Regions from separate parts of the Paenibacillus sp. RC334 genome, predicted to be linked through region 3. Evidence: riboswitches for the same ligand, from Rfam matches in the RefSeq annotation. Region 3 holds a riboswitch; each other region holds the start of a gene.
The links. A riboswitch is a leader RNA that binds a small molecule or an ion and turns the genes downstream of it on or off. The one in region 3 is predicted to bind thiamine pyrophosphate.
Positions count from the first base shown of each region.

Region 1: linked by a shared signal. The riboswitch ahead of thiC (phosphomethylpyrimidine synthase ThiC) and the one ahead of QMK20_RS13885 (thiamine phosphate synthase) in region 3 are both predicted to bind thiamine pyrophosphate.
Region 2: linked by a shared signal. The riboswitch ahead of QMK20_RS01800 (ABC transporter substrate-binding protein) and the one ahead of QMK20_RS13885 (thiamine phosphate synthase) in region 3 are both predicted to bind thiamine pyrophosphate.

Region 1 is NZ_CP125370.1:750,747-756,881, forward strand. Features, by position in the region: gene QMK20_RS03655 (lipoate--protein ligase family protein) at 1-606, shown strand, start outside; gene QMK20_RS03660 (Fe-Mn family superoxide dismutase) at 643-2,043, opposite strand; gene QMK20_RS03665 (alpha/beta hydrolase) at 2,299-3,336, opposite strand; gene QMK20_RS03670 (IclR family transcriptional regulator) at 3,636-4,379, shown strand; TPP riboswitch at 4,487-4,599, shown strand; gene thiC (phosphomethylpyrimidine synthase ThiC) at 4,783-6,135, shown strand, end outside.
Region 2 is NZ_CP125370.1:378,673-384,807, reverse strand. Features, by position in the region: gene QMK20_RS01810 (bifunctional 2',3'-cyclic-nucleotide 2'-phosphodiesterase/3'-nucleotidase) at 1-549, opposite strand, end outside; gene QMK20_RS01805 (pyridoxamine 5'-phosphate oxidase family protein) at 772-1,206, opposite strand; TPP riboswitch at 1,472-1,581, shown strand; gene QMK20_RS01800 (ABC transporter substrate-binding protein) at 1,782-2,828, shown strand; gene QMK20_RS01795 (MTH1187 family thiamine-binding protein) at 3,228-3,521, shown strand; gene QMK20_RS01790 (ABC transporter permease) at 3,518-4,294, shown strand; gene QMK20_RS01785 (ABC transporter ATP-binding protein) at 4,340-5,287, shown strand; gene QMK20_RS01780 (TatD family hydrolase) at 5,284-6,135, shown strand, end outside.
Region 3 is NZ_CP125370.1:3,041,794-3,047,928, reverse strand. Features, by position in the region: gene QMK20_RS13900 (hypothetical protein) at 1-318, shown strand, start outside; partial or broken gene QMK20_RS13895 (hypothetical protein) at 305-1,295, shown strand; gene QMK20_RS13890 (ABC-F family ATP-binding cassette domain-containing protein) at 1,500-3,053, shown strand; TPP riboswitch at 3,142-3,250, shown strand; gene QMK20_RS13885 (thiamine phosphate synthase) at 3,532-4,146, shown strand; gene thiO (glycine oxidase ThiO) at 4,211-5,359, shown strand; gene thiS (sulfur carrier protein ThiS) at 5,356-5,559, shown strand; gene QMK20_RS13870 (thiazole synthase) at 5,562-6,135, shown strand, end outside.

The DNA of each region.
Region 1 (6,135 bases), 2.3 Mb from region 3:
GTGCGGAACGCCGGAACCTCGGTATGCGTGCGTCCCTCGGGCGGAGCGGCTGTCATGCTGGACAGGGGGGTACTGAACCTGTCCCTGATCCTGCCGAATCCGCAGCGGGCGATCAGCCTGCATGAAGATTTTCGGCTTATGGCGGGGCTGATCAGCGATGCGCTGGCCCCGTGGTCCGCCGAGGCGCAGACCGGGGAAATCGCCGGGTCCTTCTGTCCTGGCGATTACGATGTCAGCGTCCGAGGCCGCAAGTTTTGCGGCATTGCGCAGCGGCGGCAGGCCAAGGCCTATATCATCACGGCCTTTGTGATGATTGAGGGCAGTGGCGCGGAGCGCGCACAGGTGGTGCAGCGGTTCTATGCGGAGGCAGCCGGAGCTGCGTCGCCAGGCGTGGCGCAACCGGATTATCCGCAGGTGAATCCGGCAACGATGCGCAGCCTGGCGGAGCTGGCCGGGGTGCCGTCGGTTGAGGCGTATACGGCATCGCTGCGCCGTGTAGTCGAAAGTCGGGCGGCAATTTTGCCTGCTGATGACTCATTGGTGCAGCCGCAAGGACTGATGGAGCAAATGAGAGCGCTCAGAGAGCGATACGATTCGCAGGTGTAGTGGGAAGTATGTTCCTGGCTACAGAGGAGTCTTAGCTTAGAACGGTTGCCATCTCAGCTTCGAGGCTTGGGTGTAGCGCTTTTCGACCTCAGGCCAGTTCACGACATGCCACCAGTCCTCAATGTATTTGTTGCGCTCGTTCTGATGCTTTAAGTAATAGGCATGCTCCCATACATCTATCGCCAGCAACGGAATGGACTCCCATTGAGTCAGGTTCTGGTGCTTTTCGGCCTGCAAAATTTCAAGCCGTCCTGCACGTGGACTCCACGTCAGGATAGCCCAGCCGCCGCCCTCGACCTTCTCGGCTGCTGAGCTGAATTGCTTCTTGAATGCCTCATAGCTGCCAAAGTCCTTTTTGATCTGCTCCGCCAGCGGCCCGCTTGGTGTTCCACCGCCTTGAGGACTCATAATCGTCCAGAAAAGAGTGTGCAGATAATGGCCTGCACCGTTAAACGCCAGCTCGCGTTCCCAATGCTTCACAAGGTCAAAATCGCCCGTTTTCCGGGCTTCCTCCAGCTTTTTCTCCGCTTTGTTTAAATCATTCACATAGCTTAGATGATGCTTGTCATGGTGGATACGCATCGTTTTCTCATCAATGTACGGTTCAAGCGCATTATAGGGGTATGGGAGCGGCGGCAAACGATGTCCTCCGATAGGAACAGGCCTGCCGGGGGAAGTTTTTTCCGTAGCCGAAGGCTCTGTCTGGCTTGACTGGACGCCTTTGTCTTTGTTCGCCCACGGTCCTTCCCACCTCGTGCCGCCTGTCTGCCCTGTCTGCCGCTCTCGCAGCGCATCCTCGGGGTAATCCTCACCCTCTGCCGCCACATGAAACAACGCAGTGGCCCGCGCAATGGAGCCGGGCTCCTGAAAGGGGTTGGTCGAGATCAGGAAATACTGGCTCTCATATGCCGCATGCAGTACAATTCCGGTGGATTTCGGCTGTTGTCGTAACGCATGGCTGTGCTCGGTCAGCAGACTGAGCTGCCGTACATACTCTTGTGACTGGCGGTTTGCGGTTTGCAGCAATTCGTCCAGACGACGATTCAGCTCTTGTGAGACAGGCTGTGAATCTGATGTCACTCCTGCCGTTGCCTCAATCGATTGTAGCTCTACTTGTGCCGATCCTGACCCCGATTCTCTCGATTGCCCCGGATGCCCGGCTTGTGCTTGTGCAGCCGCCGCCGACCGCTCCCATTGACGATGCCACGCCTGATCTGCCGGATCAAGGGCGCTTCGCTGCTCTTCAAGCAGCTCTATAGCGGTGCGTTCCGTCTGTTCGAATACCGTCCTCCAGTCATCCAGCAGCCGCACGTAGGCAGGCTCCAGGCCCTCTGTAGCGGACTTAATCACTTCCACATGCCAGCTTTCCTGCTGTTTCCAATGCCGGATTTCCTCCAGCACACGTAAGGGCAGGAAAGACCCGTAAGTACTCAGCATCGTTTTTACCTCCCGTATCCCACTATGGCTATCCGGGCTGGTCCCAAGAACCTGACCCGGATGCATACGTACCCAGTATATTCGCCGTCTCATCGGGAATATGTCTATAAACTCCCCGATCCGGCGCGGACATGTAATGTGGGGCAATGAATACATAGTTGGACGCAAAAAAAGAAGCCTCGCTGCGGCACGGGTTAAGTGTCCACAGACGGGCTTCTCTATGTTGAAAGGAATATGGCTTCTAAAATAGACCCCTTACTTCGTAGTCGTTTGTTTACTGGCATTAGCGATAGTTTTCTTGTCCTCCAGCTCTTGTACACCGCTTAAAAACGTCGATACCCGCCGCAAATACTCACGTGGATGCTCCCTGAAAATAAGCTCATGCAGCCCGTTTTTGACAATCCATACACTGGAAAGCGAGTTGGTTTGATTGGCAGCGAGCTTTTCCGCAATCGGGTAAGGAGCCTTTTCATCCTGCGTCCCATGTACAAACATGATCGGGAACGGATAGTTTTCCGCTTTGACCTCTTGGTATGGAATCTGATGCAGGCTGGTACCGTTCAAGACTGGAAACAGCAGCTCCAGAATTTCCAGAGATGGATGGCGCGGCAGATCAATTTGATTATGAATGTTATGGTACAGCGTATCCGGCTCCAGGAGGAAGGTGCTGTCCAAAATCATGGCGTCCACATCTTTGGTTTGCAAGCCCGCCTGAAGAGCAGTTCCTGCCCCCATCGAGAAGCCCCATACGATAATCTCCGAGGAACCGCGTTGCTTCGCAAGCTGGATCGCCCCGAGAAGCTGCTGGGATTCCGCTTTGCCTCCGGTTGCGACGGCTTTGCTATTTTGTGATGCGAATCCGTAATCGAACATGACAACGTTAAAATTCAAACGGTGGGCATAATGCGCCAGATCATACATCGGAATCCAGCTTTCTTCGCGGTTGGCCCCATAACCGTGGCTGAAAATAATCGTTTTCTTCGATTGATCCGCCGGGATATACCAGCCCTGCACCATCCGGCTGCCGTCCTTGGCGGGGAAGCTGACATCCTCGTAGGGCATTCCTTTGGCCTGCATCGGGTTCGAGTACAGTGGCGCGACGGTTGGATTCGTCAGTACCCATGCGATATAGGCGTGCAGGGTAATAAAGCAAAACAATAGAAAAAATACGACCGACAGCAGCAAGGCAATAACGACATGCTTGATTCGCAGCAGCCGGGGGTTGATCAGTGGGGTGGACGGCTCATGGACAGCATGCTGTAGCTGAGAGCTGCGCTGGGATGTCGAAATCATGTAAGAGCCTCCTTATATAAAAATGAACTCCGTTTCATAGAATTCTAGGTACAATTCCACTTGAAAATGATAGTTTATGTCCGTATAGATACCTATTATCGTATGATGCGTGTTATCCAAAGTCAACGGCTGAACCGGAAAAGTAAAAATGATGCAAAGATTTGTCGATGTTTGTTCTCGTTCTGTAATATGGCTGTCACAAAAACATTGGTTTACAGTAGCCGCGACTATTCTATATAATTTATGTAACCATGTTTCATGGTGTGAAACGAATATGGAACAAAGAGGAGCGGTTCACAATGGAAGACCGTAAATTAACGGTTCGCGCCGTGGAGCGTGCGCTTGATATACTGATGTGTTTTACTGGAGATTCCGATCTGGGTCTAACAGAGATTGCTTCCAAAATTGGTTTACATAAAAGTACCGTTCATCGGCTGCTGACCACGCTGGAGGATCGGGGCTTTGTCGTTCGGAATCCCGCAACGGAAAAATACCGGCTCGGCATCCGGATATGGGAGCTATCCACCCATCTGTCGCAAAGCGACGAGCCGGCGATCCTATTACAGCCAGCGATGGAAGGATTGCGTGACCGTCTGGGCGAAACGGTCAGCCTATACCTGCGCGATGGCAGTATGCGTATCCGCATTCAGGCCGTGCAGAGCAATCAGGCGATCCGCCGCGTTGCGCCAGTGGGTGCAAGCATGCCGCTGGCTGTAGGAGCCTCCAGCAAGGTGCTGGCGGCCTTTATGCCGCCGCAGGAGCTGGAAGCCCTGCTAAGCGGGGATGAATGGCCGCCCTCGGTAGACCCGGAGGTCTATAAGGCTCAATTGCAGGATATTCGTGAGAAGGGCTATGCGACCAGCTATGAGGAGCGGGAGCCGGGCGCTGCTGCTGTGGCTGCGCCTATCGTGAATCGGAAGGGACAGGTCGCTGCGGCCTTGTCTGTATCCGGTCCGGTCAGCCGACTAGCGCCCGAGACGTTGCATGATTTTGCACCGATTTTGATCGAGGCGGCAAAGGAAATGGGGCTTATGCTTCCATAATCTTTGGAAAAAGGGACCAGAGAAGGGTTGCCAAAGCCGTAAATTTGAAGTAATCTGATGGGGATGGCGGGTTGTCAGTTATAGCCGCCTCATGCGAATAGAATTATCACAGTTACTGGGGGAGCCTGTAATGCCGGGCTGAGATGGAATCGCACTAGATTCCGGACCCTTTGCACCTGATCTGGATCATACCAGCGTAGGGAAGTAATCGGCCATTGAAATGTATACGTAGCCGCTGTCTATGGCAATGCATCGGAGTATGATTCCGCGTGCGTAGCCGTCTGCATAGCTGTTTCGTTAGATTAGCCGGTTCCCTGGGGAACCGGCTTTTTTGCATAGATCAGCCAGCCTGGGGATGGTTCCGGATCGGTGTGTCATTTCATCGAAACGGGAGGAATGGACAATGAAACCGACAGAAACAGAAGGAACAGCAGGGAACGCAGTGGATGAACAGACAGGAGGGGTGAAGCCCTTTCCGGGGAGCCGCAAGGTATATATTCAAGGCTCGCGGCCGGACATTGCCGTACCGGAGCGTGAAATCGCCCTGCATCCCACACATACGCCACAGGGCACGGAGCATCATGAGCCGTTACGTGTGTACGATACGAGCGGTCCCATGACCGACGAAGCCTATCAGGTCGATATCCGTCAGGGCTTGCCTCAATTACGGCGGGCTTGGGCACTGGAACGGGGCGATGTGGAGGCTTACGAGGGGCGTGCCGTCAAGCCAGAGGATAACGGGTTGAAGCCCGGCTCCAAACGGGAGACGGCTGAATTTCCCGGCGTTACCAACCGTCCGCTCCGTGCGCGGCAAGGGCGTAGTGTAACGCAAATGCATTATGCGCGGCAAGGGATCATTACGCCCGAAATGGAATTTTCATCCATCCGCGAAGGGGTGGAACCTGAGTTTGTTCGACAGGAGTTGGCGGCTGGACGAGCCATTTTGCCTTCAAATATCAACCATCCGGAAAGTGAGCCGATGGTGATTGGGCGTCATTTTCACGTGAAGATTAATGCGAACATTGGTAATTCTGCGGTTACGTCCTCCATCGAGGAGGAAGTGGAGAAAATGACCTGGGCTGTACGCTGGGGCTCGGATACGGTCATGGACCTGTCCACAGGCCGTAACATCCATACGACACGTGAATGGATCATCCGTAACTCCCCTGTGCCGATTGGGACTGTACCACTGTATCAGGCGCTTGAAAAGGTGAACGGCGAAGCCGAGGCGCTAACGTGGGAGCTGTATCGTGACACGCTGATTGAGCAGGCGGAGCAGGGCGTGGACTATTTCACCATTCATGCGGGCGTGCTGCTGCGGTATATTCCGATGACGGCAAGTAGAATGACAGGAATTGTGTCCCGTGGAGGGTCGATTATGGCGGCATGGTGCCTTGCGCACCATCAGGAGAACTTTTTGTACACGCATTTTGAGGAAATATGCGAAATCATGAAAGCCTACGATGTGGCCTTTTCCCTCGGGGATGGTCTGCGTCCGGGTAGTATCTATGATGCGAATGATGAGGCACAGTTTGCTGAGCTGGATACGTTGGGTGAGTTAACGCAAATTGCCTGGAGGCACGACGTTCAGGTCATGATTGAAGGACCGGGACATGTCCCGATGCACAAAATCAAGGAGAATGTGGAACTGCAAATGGAAATTTGCAAGGAAGCTCCCTTTTATACACTGGGACCGCTCACGACGGATATTGCACCCGGATATGATCATATTACCTCGGCTATCGGGGCGGCAATG
Region 2 (6,135 bases), 2.7 Mb from region 3:
TTTATCAAGAATCCGATAAGGGGTAAAATAATTTTTAGTCCCTTGGCCCCCATCATCGTAATACACATTCGCATTTACGTAAGGAAAATCAGCTCCCTTGAGTGATCTTTCCAAAAAGTCGAGACCATAGTTAAATTCGTGGTTCCCCACCGTAGCCGCATCATAGCCCATAAAGTTCATCATCTTGTAGACTGGATGGACACCGCCTTCTTTCTCGAAGGTTTTGCTTCTGGCCATATAATCACCCAGTGGATTGCCCTGCAACAAGTCGCCGTTATCGAACAACAGGCTGTTTCTCGTTTCACTGCGCGCCTGCTGGATCAGTCCAGCTGTGTTAATCAAGCCATATTCGTTCGTTTCCTTGTCCGCATAGTAATCGTAATTCATCAAGGCCGCATGAATATCCGTTGTTTCCATGATCCGCAAATTCACTGTACCGCTATCCTTGGATTCGCTGGCAGCCCAAGACGGAGCGGCTGAAAACACCAGCATGTTACAGGCAACGACTGCTGCTGTAAGCCCTCTAAACCATTTTTTATGAAATATCAAAATATATCCCTCCTCATTAAGATGTAGGCCTCATACACATACTTTTGCACATATATGTAAGCTTTGAGCCCACCATTCCTATTTTAATCCAACGCCGGACAAAAGAGTAGTCATTTACTCCATTTATTTATGAAAAAATAATTAATTTTCCGCAAACATAAAAACCAGCAAACCTCCCAAATAACTCGGAGAATTGCTGGTTTCCTCATATTCTATCCAATTCTATTTCTCCCACACCTGACGTCCGGTTTGCTTACCCACATACTCAATACGAGTCGGATTCACATCCAGAATGACATAATCGGGGTCATCCGGGCCAGAAAACCATTCCTTCAACGAATCATTCCACACTTGTTTGCGGAGTCCCTCGTCAGCCGTTACCCGGACAGTAGCCTCAACCTCCACGACTTCCTTCGTACCGCCAACCTCATAGCCCAGCAGCAGATAAGCGTTTGGATTATCCTTCAGCTCTTCCACCTTATGTGTTTTGCGATCTGTCGCGAGATGAATGTTCAGCCCTTCGTTAAAAAGAGCCATATAGCGCACCTTCGGCTTGCCGCCTTCTACTGTACCCAACGAGCAAAATTTGTTGTTATCCAAAGCCTTTACAATGGCTTGTTCCAGTTGGCTGCGATCCAATGTTTCCGTTTTACCCACGGTACAACAACTCCTTTTCGCAAATTAGAATTCCTGTGAATGCCCATGCCATGATCCGACACCAGCTCATCAAACCATACCTGCGGCAGTTCTGTAAAACAACATCAACCGATGGGATCATGGTCATTTTCAGAACAAAGCTCACAGTAAAAGTGTACCCTAGCGTACAGCAAATGAACCGTCACTTCTTCCCCAATGCTGGACAGACCCGCCTTCTAGGCATATAATCGTCGTAGTAAACCCGAATTGAATAACCCATTCGACTATACAATGCCAGGGGTGCTGGAATCGGCCGGCTGAGAGTGTGTCCCAAGACACTGACCCTTACAACCTGATCTGGGTAATGCCAGCGTAGGAATGCTTAAGCAAGATGCGCCCCTTTTTTCTTATTACGGCGGGCCATCCCTTACTTTGGTATATACAAGCGCAAGCGTCCCGGAACATCGGGGCGCTTTTTTTGTTGAAGATGATGTTGTTGGAACAGATAGCGTCCGGCAGAAGTTATTTTTGTAAAATGGGAAACATAAGCTGTCTGATCCGACGGATTACGGGTAATAAAAGGAGAGAACACAACGATGAAGCGCATGAAAATGTTAAGCCTAGGGCTGATCAGTCTGTGGCTCATGACCCTGACTCTGACCGCCTGCGGCGGAGGCTCCCCCTCTGCACCACAAGGCGCGGCTCCTGCCGCCAATACCCAAGCGACCTCCCCGACCAAGGGACTCAAGGATGTTAAAGTCGTGCTCGACTGGACGCCAAATACGAATCATACGGGACTCTATGTCGCCAAGGACAAAGGATTTTACGAAAAAGCAGGCTTGAATGTCCAGATCGTTCAGCCCGGTTCGGGCGGAGCCGATCAAATGGTTGCTTCCAATGCTGTACCTTTTGGTATCAGTTATCAGGAGGGAGTCACACAAGCTCGTACGCAAGGGGTACCGCTCGTATCCATCGCTGCGGTCATTCAGCATAATACATCAGGCTTCGCAGCCCCGGTTGACCGCGGGATTAAGAGCCCGAAGGATTTTGAAGGTAAAAAATACGGCGGCTGGGGTTCGCCCGTAGAAGAAGCGGTCATGAAATCCATCATGGACGCAGACAAGAGCGATGTAAGCAAGGTGAAGATCATCAACATGGGTAATGCCGATTATTTTACAGCCGTGAAGCGGGATATCGACTTTGCCTGGATTTTCTACGCATGGACCGGGATTGAAGCCCAACTACGGGGTGAACCACTGGATATGCTGTATGTAAAAGATTATTCCAAAAGTCTGGATTACTATACACCCGTCATCGTGAGCAACGAACAGACCATTAAAAATGATCCCGAACTGGTCAAGGCCTTCATGGACGCGACCGCCCAAGGCTATGAATATACCATCGCTCACCCGGAAGAAGCCGCAGACATCTTGACCAAAGCGGTTCCGGAACTGGATAAAAAGCTGGTACTCGCCAGCCAAAAATGGCTAAGCCCGCGTTATCAGGACGATGCCGCCCAATGGGGCGTACAAAAAACGGAAGTATGGCAAAACTACTCCGACTGGATGTACGAACGCAAGCTGCTCAGCAAGCCTTTGGAAGTCGATAAAGCCTTCACAAACGACTTCCTGCCCAAGCGTTAATCTTGTAAATCGAACTTGAAAGTACCTTTGTGCCACTACGCAGTCGGTTGATGCTTCCGAAGCGAGCTTCCCTATGGAAGGCTTTTAAAGCGACCGCTAACGCTTGTACAGCACCATTCCGTCCACTTCGTTTTTATGTTCATTTTGCTTTTGTAAAAATGCCACACCAATAAAACCCAAAAATATGATGGTTTTAAGGTGGTTGGCAGCGCAGCGGTTCATTTGAATCTGGAGAAGCGCAGCGTTCGCCTTTGCCGTGGGATTCTTACCTTTTAAATTTATTCAATGAATCCCACGGCAACAGCGATCGTAAGATCAAATGAAACGCGGAGCGGTCTCACCCGCCTTAAACCACCATATTTCCCTAAAAACAATCCAATGAAGGACAGGTGAATTCACATGGCTAACACACTGCTCAGTATTCAAGTAATTCCTAAAACCCCCAATAACGAGGACTCTTACGTATATGTAGATACGGCAATTGAAGTTATTCAGCGCTCCGGTGTCAAACATCAGGTGAACCCATTGGATACGACCATGGAAGGCGAGCTGGACGAGCTGCTGAAGGTGGTTAAAGAAATGCACGAGGCACTGACGGAAGCAGGCAGTCCAAGCATCATTTCACAAATCAAAATCGCACATAACCCGCAGGGCATCAGCATGGATAAGCTGACCGAGAAATATCGCCCATGAATCCGAAAGGCAAAAGCGCATCCTGGTGGAAAAGCGTATGGCCGCCCCTTGTGGCGGTCCTCTTCTTTTTAGCCGCCTGGCAGGGGGCGGTTTCCTATTTACATGTTGAATCCTGGTTACTGCCAGCTCCGTCCCTGATCGTGCAGGAAGGAATGGCCCAGTCGGCGCTGCTTGGTGCCCATACTTGGGCTACCGTTCGCTTAACGCTGGCGGGATTTGCTATCGGCACAGCAACTGGACTATTGATCGCCATTGTTCTTCATACCATCCCTTTTCTCAAATCGGCTCTGTATCCGCTGCTCATTCTTAGTCAAAACATTCCGACCATCGCTCTCGGCCCATTGCTGATGGTGTGGTTTGGTTTTGGCGTGTTGCCCAAGCTGATGGTTATTACACTGGTCTGCTTTTTTCCTGTGGCTGTAGCGGCCATGGACGGGCTGACGAGGACGGACCGCACGATGATGAGCTATATGCGCATGTCGGGCGCAGGCCGTATGGCTATTTTCATGAAGCTGGAGCTGCCGCATTCCCTGCCACAAGTATTTTCGGGCATCAAGATTGCCGCCACCTACAGCGTGATGGGCGCGATCATTGCGGAATGGATCGGAGCCAGTGAAGGAATTGGATATTATATGAATTTGCAAAAATCAGCCTACCGCACGGATCTGATTTTTGCCGCCATTGGCATTATTGTTACACTTAGCTTGCTAATGTTCGTAGCTATTCTACTGCTGGAAAAATGGCTGGTACGTTGGAAACCCGACCAGGAATAGCTTCCAAATGGAACCAAAGGATACCAAAGAAAGGACGTGGCGCGTATGAGTCTGCATCCTACTGACTTATCACCGCAAAATATGGCTGGTGGACAACGAGCCGTGGAACCGCAGGAGCATTCTTCCACTTCTCCAGCCTTGGAACTGGACGGTATTAGCCTGGCCTTCCGGGAAAAGCGAAGCTCGCTGCCTGTATTGCAGGATGTATCCTTGAGCGTTCGACCTGGGGAATTCGTCTCCCTGATCGGTCCGTCCGGCAGCGGCAAAAGCACGCTGTTTCACATCATCGGTGGGCTGCTCAAGCCGCAGCTGGGGCACATCCGTATGAACGGACAGGACGTGACTGGGGAACGCGGGCATATCAGCTATATGCCTCAACAGCCCGCGCTTTTCCCGTGGCGTACCACGCTGGACAACGTGCTGCTCGGGCAGGAAAATGCGCGGCGTAAAGATACAACAGCGCAGCTCCGGCACAGCAGCGAACGCGAACGCCGTAAGGAAGCCCTGCAATGGCTGGAGCAGGTCGGGCTTGGCCCATTCGCTAAGGCGTATCCGCATACGCTCTCTGGCGGCATGCAGCAGCGGGCGGCTTTCCTGCGCGCGCTACTCAGTCCGCAAGAGCTGATGCTGCTGGATGAGCCGTTCAGCGCACTGGACGCGCTGACGCGCGGAGACATGCAACAATGGCTCCTGCGGATGTGGGAGAAGAACCGCCGCTCTGTGCTGTTTATTACCCACAGCATTGAGGAAGCGTTGCTGCTCTCCGACCGTATCTATGTACTGTCAGCACGACCTGCTTCGGTGATACACGTCGTAGACGTTCCCTTCCCTCGCCCTCGCAGGGAAGAAATCACCCTCGACCCGCGCTTTATCGAATGGAAGCGGAAAATGACAGGCTGGATGCGCGAGGAAAAGCACAGACTGGAAGGCGACACGGACAACACTGGAGGCGTCCGTGAGGATACTTCAGGTAATGGGGCGAAGCCGTTATGAATGACTCGAAGGATAAAAAACTGGACACGGCAGCACCAACGACGACGCCAGCACCCGCGCCTCTAATCGACGCGCACATTCATGTGGATAGCTATCCGTCTGAGCAGCAAGAGCTATTGCTCGCTTCGCTTGCAGATAGCAGTGTCGAAGCCGTCATAGCCGTGTCCATGCATCTCGCCTCCAGCCGGGCCAATTTGTGCTTGTCTGAGCGTTTTCCCGGGCTGGTACGACCCGCCTTTGGCTTTCATCCCGAACAGCCTCTTCCACCGCAAGCTGAGCTTAATCTGTTGTTCGACTGGATGGACAAGCATGCAGAGCATATGGTCGCCGTAGGTGAAGTCGGCTTGCCCTATTATAATCGGCTGGAAGCCTTGGAGAGAGGCGTTTCCTTTGACCTTGCTCCTTACATAGAACTGCTGGAACGTTTTGTCCGATTTGCGGGAAAACATAACAAGCCGATTGTGCTGCATGCCGTCTATGAGGACGCGGACATTGCCTGCGATTTACTGGAACGCCACGGCGTCACGCAGGCGCATTTCCATTGGTTTAAAGGCTCTGCCGCCACGACCGAACGCATGGCCCGTAACGGCTATTATGTCTCCTTCACACCGGATCTCTTGTATGAGGATGAAATCCGAAGTTTGGCAACACAGTATCCTCTCGGTCAGGTGATGGCGGAAACGGACGGCCCTTGGCCCTTTGAAGGGCCTTTTTCCGAACAACAGACCCATCCATGCATGACCGCCGAAGTCATTCGGGCGTATAGCAAGCTGACAGGTCAAAATGAAACTGTTGTTCGGCAATTATTTTATGACAATACGAGACGCTTTTACGCACTGTCTAATTTA
Region 3 (6,135 bases):
CATATGCACAAAAAATATGTACCGGACTATGCAGATGCGGCGAGGCCGGATAGCTTTCTCGGCTACTATTCCTCCGTATATGACGGTTACTATAACCCGCAAATCTTGCCTGTACTGTTTCCAGACAATCAGCAGCCAAAGTCAGATCAAACACGTCGGTATACCATAATGTCAGGAGATTATTTTACAGTGCGGGTGCACAATACGAATCGCACTCCTGCGGACTTGTACAAATCATGGCTTCTTGGTGGGGCAGATAGCGGCAAACCGGCGGTTACAGCTTCTTACGGGGGCATGGTTCTGAATGAAGATTACTGATTTTGCAATTATATTTATCCTGCTGTTTTTGCCCTTTGGCGTAGTTAGTGACCTGCGGGTGCAGAATCAGCGCGAAGTACAGCAATTGGAAATGAAATATACCTCGGCCCTCCGTACCGCAGTTCAGGATGCAGGTGTCGTGCTTTCACAGAATGAGCGTCAGGAACGAGAGGCTGGGTATGGATCGGACAAGTTTTTTCGTGTAGATAAAGAAGAAGCGCTGCACACGTTCCTGCATACCCTTTTTCTTAATATGGGAATTGATGGGGATACAGTGGCACAACGCGCATTATTGGATTATATGCCTGCACTTATGATTCTGGACTATGACGGCTATTATGTGTTCGCTTCCGTAACTTACACAGATAAGCATGGACAAGCTGTCCAAGGACCCAAATGGAGTGAAAAAAAAACCTTATGCCTACGTTGATTCAGCAGGTAACAGTGTAGGGTTTACTTTGGATAATTATGTACATGCCTATGATGCGAGGAATCACAGGTGGATAGAGGGCTTTCAGAAGGAGCTTCAGGGACAGACAACGATCTCGTTGCTTAATGACCCGGAAGCTTTTGAGCAAGTACGACGTTCCACTATTGTCCACAGCATTCAGGAGGATCTGGGCCGACTCATTAATCTCCATAACGAAAAGGCAGCACATAATGGTATATCCTATACATTCACGCTACCGCTTATCTCACAAGAGGAATGGTATAACACGGTAGATGATGTGGGGCTGATGGCGTTTATCCAGGGAATTCCGGTTGGAGATAGGTACTATAATAACTATGGGTTTGGTGGCGGAAGAGTCGTGAGGAAGCAAGCCATGATCGGCGGCGTAGAGCCGGATACCGGAATGAAATATTTTTACAGAGATTCTTGTCCAGCTCCATTTAAAGCGACAGAGCGTTTTACGGATGAAAAATCTGCGGCGGCCGCAGGGTATTTTGAATATAAATGTTATAATGAATATAAATAAATCTTTAAACAATCTTTAAATAAATCACTCCTACGAGTGGTTTTTCTTTTTTTATAAGCAGACAATATCAAAATCCTTCAAATTCACCCATTTTCAATATTCCGATAAGGCTACTGGATGTGCTACAATAAGGCTTTGAAAGAAATGCATATGAAATAAGAACAGTCGGCATTGCCGATGACAATAAGGAGCCAAAAACAGCTTATGAGTTTATTGACTGTAGAAAATGTATCCCATAACTTTGGGGACCGCGCATTGTTTAAAAATGTATCCTTCCGATTGCTTGGAGGGGAACGTGTAGGTTTGGTGGGAGCCAATGGTGTTGGTAAATCGACACTGATGAACATCCTGACCGGAAAATTGCTTAAGGATGAAGGCAAAGTGGAATGGACTCCACGTGTACGTTATGGGTATTTGGATCAGCACACCAAGCTGACACCTGGTAAAACGGTGCGGGATGTACTGAAGGACGCCTTTCTCCCATTGTTGGAATTGGAAAAGGAAATGATGCAGATCACTGACAAGATGGGGGAAGCTTCTCCTGAAGAACTGGAAGTGCTGCTGGAACAGATGGGTGAAATTCAGGAACAACTGGATATGGGGGATTTTTATCTCATCGATGTGAAGGTTGAAGAAATGGCGAATGGATTGGGCCTTTCCGCAATAGGACTGGAGCGGGATGTTTCCGCACTTAGCGGTGGACAACGGACGAAGGTCCTACTTGCCAAGCTGCTATTGGAAAAGCCGAATGTGTTGCTACTGGATGAGCCTACCAACTATTTGGATGTAGAGCATATTGAATGGCTTACACGTTATCTGAAGGATTATCCATATGCGTTTATTCTTATTTCTCATGATACTGAGTTTATGAATCAGGTCGTTAATGTCATCTATCATCTTGAATTTGCCAAGCTGACCCGTTATTCAGCCAACTATGAAAAGTTCCTTGAAATGGCAGACCTGAACAAAAGCCAGCATATTGAAGCTTATGAGAAGCAGCAGGATTTTATTAAGAAACAGGAAGATTTCATTCAACGCAATAAGGCGCGCGCCTCTACGTCAGGTCGAGCGAAGAGTCGTGAGAAGCAGCTTGATCGAATCGAGCGCATCGATAAACCGGAAGAAGCGGCTAAACCAACATTCCAATTTAAAGAAGCACGTGCGAGTGGGAAAACGGTGTTTGAGGGTATTGATTTTGAAATTGGCTACACCCATGCCCTGTTGCCTAAAATGTCCATGACGATTGAACGCGGCGATAAAATTGCGATTGTGGGCTACAATGGTGTCGGTAAATCGACATTGCTCAAAACCATTCTGGGAAAAATTCCGCCGATCAGCGGCAAGACCTATCAAGGGGATTTCTTGCAGCCAGCTTATTTTGAGCAAGAGGTACGAGCAGAGAAAGTTACACCGATTGAGGATGTGTGGAATGAATTCCCGCACTTGAACCAGCATGAAGTACGGGCGCATTTGGCGCGTTGCGGTTTGAAAAATGAGCATATCACCCGTCCGCTATCCGCGCTCAGTGGTGGTGAGCAGGCCAAAGTCCGCCTATGCAAACTGCTAATGCGGGAAAGCAATTGGGTGCTTTTCGATGAGCCTACCAATCACTTGGACATCAAAGCAAAGGATGAGTTGAAACGTGCCTTGAAGGAATACAAAGGAACGGTGCTGCTCGTATCTCACGAACCGGACTTTTATGAGGATTGGGTAACCAAAACGTGGAATGTGGAAGAATGGACAAGTAAAGTCAACTAAATATCCAGTTCTGTACCAAGCTTCACAAGAAGCAGGGTTTGCAGGATTAGGAAATTATGCTAAGCTATCTTTAGCTGATACAATAAAATAGTTACACTAGGGGAGCCGCCCATGCGGCTGAGACGGAATAAACGGATTTCGGACCCTTTGCACCTGATCTGGGTTATGCCAGCGTAGGGAAGTGAGCGCCGTACAAACGAGGTAACGAATTTATTACTTTGTTTGTATGTGGGACGATATACGTATACGGATATAATGATCCGTTTGGTTATTGGACGTACGTTAAACCACTTCCTTCGGGAAGTGGTTTTTTTGCGTTTTCGTTCTTGTTCATATATTCGTATTCATATACCGTACCCCTTCATTTTTTTGCTGGTAAACGTGGTTAGTCCATAACGTATAGCACGATATGAGACTGTAAAGATACAGGGTCAGCTTACAACCATTTAGTCCATTGTGAGGTGAGAATAAGATCGAATTGCACGTAATTACGATGGAAGGCGATTTTAGTGCACATGCACATACTGCCCAAGTGGCTGCAGCTATTCATCCGTATGTTCATTATGTACACGTGCGCTTGAAGCAGAAGGGCGCATCTGAATTGCTTGCTTTAACCCGCAGTATGGTGAATCGAGGAGTTCCTTTACAGCAAATTGCAGTAAATGACCGGGTGGATGTTGCTTTGCTTACCTCCGTTGGAGCTATCCAGCTACCGGCTAACGGATTACCTGTTGCAGCTGTCAAAAGCTTACTTTCAGAGGATATGCGCTGTGGGGTGTCGGTGCATTCCTTGGAGGAGGCACAGGCTGCCGAACGGGCAGGAGCGCATTATGTACTCTATGGCCATGTGTATGAGACTCACTGCAAGCCTGGTGTTACTCCGCGAGGTATAGCACAGCTTGAGCGCATATGCAGGCTGCTGAACATTCCTGTGATTGCTCTAGGCGGCATACAACCACGCCATATTCACGAGCTGTATACTGCGGGTGCAAGCGGAATTGCGGTGATGTCCGGCATCTGGGAGGCTGAGTCCCCCGTTGCGGCTGCGATGGCGTACAAGCGAATGGTGGATCGGGTAGTGCACAGCATGTAGTGGTGAAATGAAAGTAGGAGATCGCTGCAAGCAGAATCGTTAGTGGAGAGGAGAGATGGAACATATGCCAGAGATAAAAACAGAGGTACAAGCTATTGGACACGCTGAATGCTTGGTGATTGGTGGAGGTGTCATCGGTAGTTCCATTGCTTATCATGTGGCCAAGGAGGGTCGCAGTACGATATTGGTGGAACGATTCATTCCGGGCGGGGGAGCCTCAGGGGCTGCGGTTGGGATGCTGGCAGCAGAGAGTGAAGAATTCACCGACCCTGAATTGGCACAGTTCGCTCGCACAAGCCGGGATGCATTTCCCGAGCTGGTTCGTGACCTAGAGCGTTTGTCTGGTGTTTCGGTGGAATTCCGTACAGAAGGATTTGTGACTCCCTTCCGTTCGGAAGCAGAGGGGCAAAAACGCTGGAATGCGGCTATTGCGCAAGAGGTTGATCATCCTGTGTGGTGGGATGCCAGAGAATTGGCTCGCCGAATTCCAGGTTTGGATGGTCAAGTGATCGGGGCTATATACCGATCAAAGGAGACACAGATTTCTCCTGCCCAGCTTTGTCGTGCTTATACGGGGGCAGCTGTCGTACTGGGAGCAACAATATGCTCTGGTACACAGGCGGAGCAACTTGTAGTACAGCATGGGCGAGTTTGCGGCGTACAAACAGACAGTGGCTTTTTTTCCTGTGATCAGGTCATTATTGCTGGAGGCTTGGATAGTATGAGACTGCTGGAGCAGGTCGGTTTTGAATATCCGCTTTATCCGGTCAAGGGTGAGGCTGTTTCAGTCTCCTTGAAGGAACATCCGTTGGAATATACCCTTTACGCCGATGATATTTACTTAGTGCCCAAGCGGAACAACGAGCTTTGGATTGGAGCGACGAGTCTGCCGCATCAGTTTGACAAAGAGGTGAGCATTGGAAGCCTGGAGGGGCTGCTGGCCCGTGCTTCTGCCTGGTTGCCTCGCGTCCGTGAAGCTTCTTTTATATGCACTTGGGCGGGCTTGCGTCCGCAGGCAGTGGCGGGGCGTCCTTGTATTGGGCCTGTTCCCGGCGTAGAAGGAGTATATGCCGCGGTCGGGCATTACCGGAACGGTGTGTTGCTGAGTGAAGCTACCGGGCGTGCGATAGCAGCTCTGTTAAAAGGGGCTAGTGTGGCTGAGCTTGGAATAAGCGGCTTTTCTCCTGAACGTATAAAGGAGGCGAGCGAATGAAGCTGACGATTAACGGTCAGAACATGACCTTTTCCAATCGGATCATTCATGTGGATCAACTGCTGAAAGAGCTGGATTTGAAAGTGAAAACTGTAGTGGTGGAGCTGAATCATCATATATTGACTCGTGAAGATCATGATGAAGCGGTACTGAAGGATGGAGACAGCTTGGAAATTGTACATTTTGTGGGAGGCGGTTAATCATGTTAACGATTGGTAAAGCATCTTTTACGTCAAGGCTGTTATTGGGTACAGGAAAATTCCCTGATCTGGATATTCAATCCAAAGCTGTGGAAGCTGCGGAGACCGAAATATTAACATTTGCCGTGCGAAGATTAAATTTGGAGGAACGGGATAAGCAACATTTTCTGGATACACTGGATTTGAGTCGTTATGCGCTGCTTCCCAATACGGCAGGAGCGACAACGGCGGATGAGGCAGTGCGTATCGCTAAGCTGGCGAGAGCCTCAGGTCTGTGCGACATGATTAAGGTGGAGGTCATTGGGGATAGCAAGACATTGCTGCCTGATCCTTTTGAAACACTCAAGGCCAGTGAAAAACTGCTGGAGGAAGGTTTTATCGTGCTGCCCTACATATCGGATGATGTGATTCTAGCCAAAAGGCTGCAAAAGCTTGGCGTACATGCTGTTATGCCTGGAGCTTCACCCATTGGTACAGGACGCGGCCTGCTAAACCCATTCTCATTGGAACTCATTATTGAACAAGCGGAGGTTCCGGTTATCGTCGATGCCGGCATTCGCTCACCTGGAGATGCAG